Regions from separate parts of the Pseudomonas sp. PA-7-1E genome, predicted to be linked through region 2. Evidence: predicted binding sites of a transcription regulator. Region 2 holds the regulator's gene; the other holds the start of a gene.

Region 1 (4,358 bases), on a different contig from region 2:
CCATGATCACGGTGCTCGCCCAGATAAACACCTTGCCAGGTCCCTATCGCCAAGCGGCCGGCCTTGACCGGCAAACTCAGCTGGCAGCCCAGCAGACTGGCCTTGAAGTGCGCCGGCAGATCATCCGGACCTTCGTCGTTATGTTCAAACCCTGCGCGACCTTGTGGCACCAGCAGGTTGAAAAAACGCTCGAAGTCACGGCGAACCGCCGGGTCGGCATTCTCGTTGACGGTCAACGAGGCCGAGGTGTGCTGCAGCCACAGATGCAACAGGCCCACACGGCACGCCCTCAATTCAGGCAAGCCGGCAAGCAACTCGTCCGTTACCAAGTGAAAGCCCCGGGGCTTGGCCCGCAGGGTAATCAGGGTCTGTTGCCACATACAGTTCTCCGCCCATCGGCGCGCATTCTAGCGCGCTCTGGGAAAAAACAAAGTGCCTAATACGCCTTCATGCCTGTAAGACATTTGCACCCTTAAAAGTGCAGTGTGGATCCCATCACAAAGTCGATAAAAAACCCATGCACCTTTAGCCACAGACAAACGCCGGGCAAAAAAATGCCCGGCAAGCCGGGCAGGTTTTTTTCGCATAATTACAAGTTGTAGCCGCGCTCGTTGTGTTGTGCCAGATCGAGGCCGACCGCCTCTTCTTCTTCGGTGACACGCAGGCCCATGACCATGTCGAGCACCTTGAGGATGACGTAGGTCACGATCGCCGTGTAGATCACGGTGAAGCCCACGCCTTTGCACTGGATCCAGACCTGGGCCGCGATGTCGGTCACGGTGCCGAAGCCGCCCAGAGCAGGAGCTGCGAACACACCGGTGAGGATCGCACCGACGATACCGCCGATACCGTGCACGCCGAAGGCGTCCAGGGAGTCGTCATAACCCAGCTTGCGCTTGAGGCTGGTCGCGCAGAAGAAGCACACCACACCGGCGACCAGGCCAATCACCAGGGCGCCCATCGGGCCCACGGTGCCAGCCGCTGGTGTCACGGCGACGAGGCCGGCGACCACGCCCGAGGCGATACCCAGTGCGCTTGGCTTGCCGTGGGTGATCCACTCGGCAAACATCCAGCCCAGGGCCGCAGCTGCGGTAGCGATTTGAGTTACCAGCATCGCCATGCCCGCGGTGCCGTTGGCCGCCGCAGCGGAACCGGCGTTGAAGCCAAACCAGCCGATCCACAGCATGGCCGCGCCCACCAGGGTATAGCCCAGGTTATGCGGGGCCATCGGGGTGGTGGGGAAGCCTTTGCGCTTGCCGAGCACGATGCACGCCACCAGGCCAGCCACACCTGCGTTGATGTGCACAACGGTGCCGCCAGCGAAGTCCAGCACGCCCCAGTCCCACATCAGGCCGCCATTGCCGCTCCAGACCATGTGCGCAATCGGCGCATAGACCAGGGTGAACCAGATAGCCATGAAGATCAGCATCGCGGAGAACTTCATACGCTCAGCGAAAGCACCGACGATCAGCGCCGGAGTAATGATGGCAAAGGTCATCTGGAAGGTGATGAACACGGCTTCCGGAAACAGCGCCGCCGGCCCGGTAATGCTGGCTGGGGTGACACCCGCCAGGAACGCCTTGCCCATGCCGCCGAAGAAGGAATTGAAGTTGACCACACCTTGTTCCATACCGGTGGTATCGAACGCGATGCTGTAGCCGTAGACAACCCACAGGATGCTGATCAGGCCAGTGATGGCGAAGCACTGCATCATCACCGACAGAATATTCTTGGAGCGGACCATGCCGCCGTAGAACAGCGCCAGGCCAGGGATGGTCATGAACAGCACCAGCGCGGTGGCGGTAAGCATCCAGGCGGTGTCGCCGGAATTGAGGACTGGAGCAGCCACTTCATCTGCCGCCATGGCCAGGCTTGGCATTACGATGGACAGCAGGGCTCCGAGCCCTGCGAATTTACGCAGAGTCATATTGTTTTCTCCTGGGGCGTTGGGGTTTGGCGGCTTAGATTGCGTCGGTATCGGTTTCGCCGGTACGGATGCGAATAGCCTGTTCCAGATTGACCACGAAGATCTTGCCGTCACCGATCTTGCCGGTGTTGGCCGCCTTGGTTATCGCCTCGATAACCCGGTCAAGATCCTTGTCGTCAATGGCGACATCGATCTTCACCTTCGGCAGGAAATCGACCACGTATTCCGCGCCGCGATACAGCTCGGTATGACCCTTCTGCCGACCGAAGCCCTTGACCTCAGTAACGGTAATGCCCTGCACGCCGATCTCGGACAGTGACTCGCGTACATCGTCCAACTTGAACGGCTTGATGATGGCAGTGACTAGCTTCATGAAAACTCTCTCCCGAATTTGGTGGACTTGCCCCAGGAAAACAAACCCGTCTCAAGTCTAAGCGCAGTGCCTGGCTTTGTAACGCATCGTCGCCTCGGCATTTGCCGTCGCGACGCCAGCGAACCACTGGTGACGAGCCCTGTACCCCGGATCCGTCGGCGCACTGCATTCGTCACAGCGACTGCATCAGTGCATGGGTCATGATCGTCTAAGCAGAAACCTTGCCAGCTCCGTAAAAACCACCGAAATCAATCCTTTGCCCGCTTGTGCCCACCTACGGGGCGCCTGCGCGGCCGCAATGCGCATCAAAACAGTGCGCAGCCGCCCGCCCCAATGCGCGAAAACCGTGCGCAGCGGGGCGTGAAAATGACTATAGACGCTGCGTGGTACACTGCCGGCCAACTGTTTTCCGGAATATGTCCAATGCTCGCGCCCAAAGACTTCCTCGACGCCCTGAGCGGCCACGCCTCTCGCCTGTTCAGCGGCGACACCCCGCTGCACCGCAATGAAATCGAAAGCCAGTTCAAGGCTTTGCTACAGAGTGGTTTCAGCAAGCTCGACCTGGTCAGCCGGGAAGAGTTTGACAGCCAGATGGTGGTGCTGGCCCGCACACGTGCGCGGCTGGAGAGCCTGGAGGCGAAGGTGGCTGAACTTGAAGCACGGTTGACGCCACCTTCTGCTGAGTGAACGCAATTGTTGTGGGAGCTGGCTTGCCTGCGATCGCGGTTTATCAGCGGATGATTCTTTGCTGACACACCGCGATCGCAGGCAAGCCAGCTCCCACATTTGTTTTGCGTCGCCGCCCGGATACGTTCTGTAAAACCTCCCCGCCCCGCTCCATCCCACCTCGTCTACCCTTGGAAAAAACCGCAGGAAGCGGCCCTCCCATTCAAGGAACGAGCATGTCCCTCGCCATCGTCCACAGCCGCGCCCAGGTCGGTGTGGAAGCCCCAGCCGTCACTGTCGAAGTGCATATGGCCAATGGCCTGCCGTCTCTCACCTTGGTGGGTTTGCCCGAAACCGCAGTAAAGGAAAGCAAGGACCGCGTGCGCAGTGCCATCCTCAACTCGGCGCTGCAATATCCGGCCCGCCGCATCACGCTCAATCTCGCGCCCGCCGACCTGCCCAAGGACGGCGGGCGTTTTGATCTCGCGATTGCCCTGGGCATCCTGGCAGCCAGTGTGCAAGTGCCGGCGTTGATGCTCGATGACGTGGAATGCCTTGGGGAATTGGCGCTGTCCGGCGAGGTGCGCGCGGTGAAGGGGGTGTTGCCGGCCGCGCTGGCGGCGCGCAAGGCCGGGCGCACCGTGATAGTGCCGCGCGCCAATGCCGAGGAGGCGTGCCTGGCGTCGGGGTTGAAGGTGATTGCGGTGGATCACCTGCTGCAAGTGGTGGCGCACCTGAATGGACATGTGCCGATTGAGCCCTACAGGTCCGACGGTTTGCTGTACTTGAACAAGCCTTACCCAGACCTGAGTGAAGTGCAGGGCCAACTCGCGGCCAAGCGAGCATTGCTGATCGCGGCGGCGGGCGCGCATAACCTGCTGTTCAGCGGGCCACCGGGTACCGGCAAGACCTTATTGGCCAGCCGGCTACCGGGCTTGCTGCCGCCATTGAGCGAGCAGGAAGCGCTGGAAGTGGCCGCAATCCAATCCGTGGTCAGCCTGGCCCCTCTGAGCCATTGGCCCAACCGCCCGTTCCGTCAGCCACACCACTCGGCATCCGGGCCGGCGCTGGTGGGTGGCGGCTCGAAGCCACAACCGGGGGAAATCACCCTGGCCCATCACGGGGTGTTGTTCCTGGATGAACTGCCAGAGTTCGATCGCAAGGTACTGGAGGTGCTGCGCGAGCCATTGGAGTCGGGGCACATCGTGATCTCCCGAGCCCGAGACCGTGTGAGCTTCCCGGCGCGCTTTCAACTGGTCGCGGCGATGAATCCCTGCCCCTGCGGCTACATGGGCGAGCCCAGCGGGCGTTGTCGGTGTACACCGGAGCAGATCCAGCGCTATCGCAACAAGCTCTCCGGGCCGTTGCTGGACCGGATTGATTTGCACCTGA
Region 2 (4,358 bases):
CCTGGCTTATTTCGAGCAGAAGCAGTCCGCTACCGATACAGGCCCCATGAAAGGCTACGGCAAGACTATCCAGTATCACGCCCAGCAGAACCGCATCGTACTGATTGATCAGGCCAAGGTGCTGAGCCCGGACGGCAACTCCACGGAAGGTGAAAAAATCACCTATGACACCGTGAAGCAGATCGCTAACGCCGGTCGCGCCAACGGCAACAAGGTCACCGCACCCCGCCCACGCATCGACATGGTTATCCAGCCGAAGAAGAAGGCCGAGTAATGGCAACCCTGAAAGCCCAGCATCTGGCCAAGGCCTATAAAAGCCGCCAGGTGGTACGCGACGTCAGCCTGTCGATCGACAGCGGCCAGATCGTCGGCCTGCTCGGCCCTAACGGTGCCGGCAAAACCACCTGCTTCTATATGATCGTCGGGCTGGTCCAGGCGGACCAGGGTCGCGTATTGATCGACGACCTGGACGTCAGCCACCAACCCATGCACGGTCGTGCACGGGCAGGTATCGGCTATCTTCCGCAGGAGGCGTCGATCTTCCGTAAACTGTCGGTAGCCGACAACATCATGGCGATCCTCGAGACCCGCAAGGAACTCGATCGCGATGGCCGCCGCCAGGAGCTGGAAAGCCTGCTGCAGGAATTCCACATCAACCATATTCGCGACAACCTCGGCATGAGCTTGTCCGGTGGTGAACGTCGTCGCGTGGAAATCGCCCGCGCCCTGGCGACCGCGCCGAAATTCATCCTGCTGGATGAACCCTTTGCCGGCGTCGACCCGATTTCGGTGGGCGACATCAAGCAGATCATCCATCACCTCAAGGCCAAGGGCATTGGCGTGCTGATCACCGATCACAACGTGCGCGAAACCCTCGATATCTGCGAAACCGCGTATATCGTCAACGATGGTCAGCTGATTGCCGAAGGCGATGCCGAAACCATCCTGGCCAACGAGCTGGTGAAGGAAGTGTACCTGGGTCACGAGTTCCGCCTGTAAACACAGGGGTATCGCGCTCTTACCTGGAGCGTGCGGGAGTCAATGGAAACCTCGGTTTTTTTATTGTTACCGCGCTCTAGGCAAAGGCCCCGAGATCAGGCATATAATTTGCTTATGTTTGGCGCTCACGCGCCCTGTCGTGGATGGCGCATTGCGCCGGCGAATAAGGTGTTAAGCCCCTGCCATGAAACCATCGCTAGTCCTGAGAATGGGCCAGCAGCTGACGATGACACCGCAGCTGCAACAGGCCATCCGCCTGCTCCAATTGTCGACCCTGGACCTGCAACAGGAGATCCAGGAGGCCCTGGAGTCCAATCCGATGCTCGAACGCCAGGAAGAAGGCGACGACTTCGATAACGCAGATCCTCTGGCCGATAACATCGAGCAAAAACCCAATTCCGACGTGCAGGAACCCTCCTATCAGGAAACCGCCCCGACGGTGGACAACCTGGAGGAAGGCGACTGGAACGAACGCATTCCCAACGAGCTTCCCGTGGACACCGCCTGGGAAGACGTCTACCAGACCAGCGCCAGCAGCCTGCCAAGCAGCGATGATGACGAGTGGGATTTCACTACCCGCACGTCGGCGGGCGAGAGCCTTCAGAGCCACTTGCTGTGGCAACTGAACCTGGCGCCGATGTCCGATACCGATCGCCTGATCGCGGTAACCCTGATCGATTGCATCAATAATCAGGGTTACCTGGACGAAACCCTCGACGAGATCCTCGAGGCCTTCGACCCGGAACTGGATATCGAACTGGACGAAATCGAAGCCGTCCTGCACCGCATCCAGCAATTCGAGCCCGCAGGCATCGGCGCACGCACACTCAGCGAGTGCCTGTTACTGCAACTGCGCCAATTACCGGCCAAGACGCCATGGCTCACGGAAGCGCAACGCTTGGTCAGTGACTACATCGACCTGCTGGGCAGTCGCGACTACAGCCAACTGATGCGCCGTATGAAGCTCAAGGAAGATGACTTGCGCCAGGTCATCGAACTGGTGCAAAGCCTCAACCCGCGTCCAGGCTCGCAGATCGAGTCCAGCGAAGCCGAATATGTGGTGCCCGACGTCATTGTGCGCAAGGACAACGAACGCTGGCTGGTGGAGCTGAACCAGGAGTCAGTACCGCGCCTGCGGGTCAACCCGCAATACGCAGGTTTTGTGCGCCGCGCCGACACCAGCGCCGATAACACCTTCATGCGCAACCAGTTGCAGGAAGCGCGGTGGTTCATCAAGAGCCTGCAAAGCCGCAACGAAACCCTGATGAAAGTCGCAACCCAGATCGTCGAACACCAGCGCGGTTTCCTGGAGTACGGCGACGAGGCCATGAAGCCTCTCGTGCTGCACGACATCGCCGAAGCCGTCGGCATGCATGAATCGACGATTTCCCGGGTTACCACGCAGAAATTCATGCATACCCCACGGGGTATTTATGAGCTGAAATACTTTTTCTCCAGCCACGTCAGCACCTCTGAAGGCGGTGAATGCTCGTCCACGGCGATCCGTGCGATCATCAAAAAACTGGTTGCCGCTGAAAATCAGAAAAAGCCGTTGAGTGACAGCAAGATCGCTGGTTTACTGGAGGCACAAGGCATTCAGGTCGCCCGTCGAACCGTCGCCAAGTACCGCGAGTCCCTAGGGATCGCGCCTTCCAGCGAGCGTAAGCGGTTGATGTGACGGGCGGGCCACAGCGTTCCAGTGGTGGGTATTCCTGCCCACCGCTTTATGCACTGGCAACGAAGGAGAAGCTGTATGCAAGTCAACATCAGTGGACACCAGCTGGAAGTCACCAAGCCCCTGCGTGAATACACCGAGAGCAAACTGAACAAGCTTGCGGGGCATTTTGACAAGATCACCAACGTGCAGGTCATCATGGAGGTCGATAAGCTCAAGCAGAAAATCGAGGCCACCCTGCACGTACCGAATGCCAAGCTCGTCGCCAATGCGGAACATGAAGATATGTACGCGGCCATTGACTCCCTCTACGACAAGCTCGACCGCCAACTCATAAAGCATAAGGAAAAGAATCTGCACCTGATGCAAGGTACAGGTCGTTAACTCTCCCCCCATGATCCGACTTGAAAACATCCTGACCCCCGGCCGTTCCCTCGTGAACGTGCCGGGCGGCAGTAAAAAGCGCGCCCTCGAACAAATTGCCAACCTGATCGCCCGGGAAATTCCGGATCTGGAGATGCAAGATGTCTTCGAAGCTCTGATTGCCCGTGAAAAACTCGGCTCCACCGGTTTTGGCAACGGCATCGCGATCCCCCACTGCCGCCTCAAAGGTTGTGATAAACCCGTGAGCGCGCTGATGCACCTGGACGCTCCGATTGATTTCGACGCCATCGACGGCGCCCCGGTCGACCTGCTGTTTGTGCTGCTGGTCCCGGAAGCCGCCACCGATGCGCACCTGGAACTGCTACGGCAGATCGCCAGCATGCTAGACCGCAAGGATGTACGCGACAAACTGCGCAGCGCTTCCAGCAATGAAGCGTTGTACCAAGTTGTCCTGGATGAACAAAACGGGCAGTAATCATGCGTTTGATCATCGTCAGCGGTCGCTCCGGCTCCGGTAAGAGCACCGCCCTCAATGTGCTTGAGGACAACGGCTTCTATTGCATCGACAACCTGCCTGCCGGCCTGCTGCCAGAGCTGGCGGAGCGTGCACTGATCCATACCGAATTGGCGCAGCCGCTCGTTGCGGTCTCGATTGATGCGCGCAACCTGCCCAGCCACCTCTCGCGCTTCCCGGAACTGTTGGAAGAAGTGCGTGCCAAGCACATTCATTGCGATGTGCTGTACCTGGATGCCGACGAAGAGACCCTGCTCAAGCGTTTCTCCGAAACCCGTCGACGCCACCCCCTCAGCAGCGCCAACCGTTCCCTGGCCGAAGCCATCGAGGACGAGACCAAGCTGCTCGGGCCGATCATTGACCTGGCCGACCTGAAGATCAACACCACCAACCTGAACCTGTATCAGTTGCGCGACGCGATCAAGCTGCGCCTGCTGAACCAGCCTGAGCCGGGCACAGCGTTTCTGGTCGAGTCGTTTGGCTTCAAGCGGGGCATGCCGGTAGATGCCGACCTTGTGTTCGATGTGCGCTGCCTGCCCAACCCTTACTGGAAACCGGAGTTACGCGACCAGTCCGGGCTGGATCAGCCCGTGATCGACTACCTGGCCGCACAACCGGACGTAGAAGAGATGTTCCTGGATATCTCCAGCTACCTGCTCAAATGGTTGCCGCGCTTTGCCGCCAGCAATCGAGCCTATGTCACCATTGCCATTGGCTGCACTGGCGGCCACCACCGCTCGGTCTATCTGACTGAGCGCCTGGGCCAGGTGCTGCAACAAACCCTCA

Evidence for each region. The regulator sigma-54, encoded in region 2, starts transcription at its own class of promoters, with help from an activator protein. The targets are predictions, from matches to a motif close to ANTGGCATNNANNTTGCTNT.
Region 1: a site for sigma-54 is predicted at 2,510-2,529, ahead of glnK (P-II family nitrogen regulator). Genes of this name have one in related genera too.

What each region holds. Positions count from the first base shown of each region.
Region 1 is NZ_WKFA01000003.1:20,926-25,283, forward strand. Features, by position in the region: gene GIW79_RS02710 (secondary thiamine-phosphate synthase enzyme YjbQ) at 1-380, opposite strand, end outside; gene GIW79_RS02715 (ammonium transporter) at 590-1,927, opposite strand; gene glnK (P-II family nitrogen regulator) at 1,962-2,300, opposite strand; gene GIW79_RS02725 (accessory factor UbiK family protein) at 2,724-2,987, shown strand; gene GIW79_RS02730 (YifB family Mg chelatase-like AAA ATPase) at 3,203-4,358, shown strand, end outside.
Region 2 is NZ_WKFA01000002.1:196,564-200,921, reverse strand. Features, by position in the region: gene lptA (lipopolysaccharide transport periplasmic protein LptA) at 1-274, shown strand, start outside; gene lptB (LPS export ABC transporter ATP-binding protein) at 274-999, shown strand; gene GIW79_RS02225 (RNA polymerase factor sigma-54) at 1,184-2,677, shown strand; gene hpf (ribosome hibernation-promoting factor, HPF/YfiA family) at 2,753-3,058, shown strand; gene ptsN (PTS IIA-like nitrogen regulatory protein PtsN) at 3,069-3,533, shown strand; gene rapZ (RNase adapter RapZ) at 3,536-4,358, shown strand, end outside.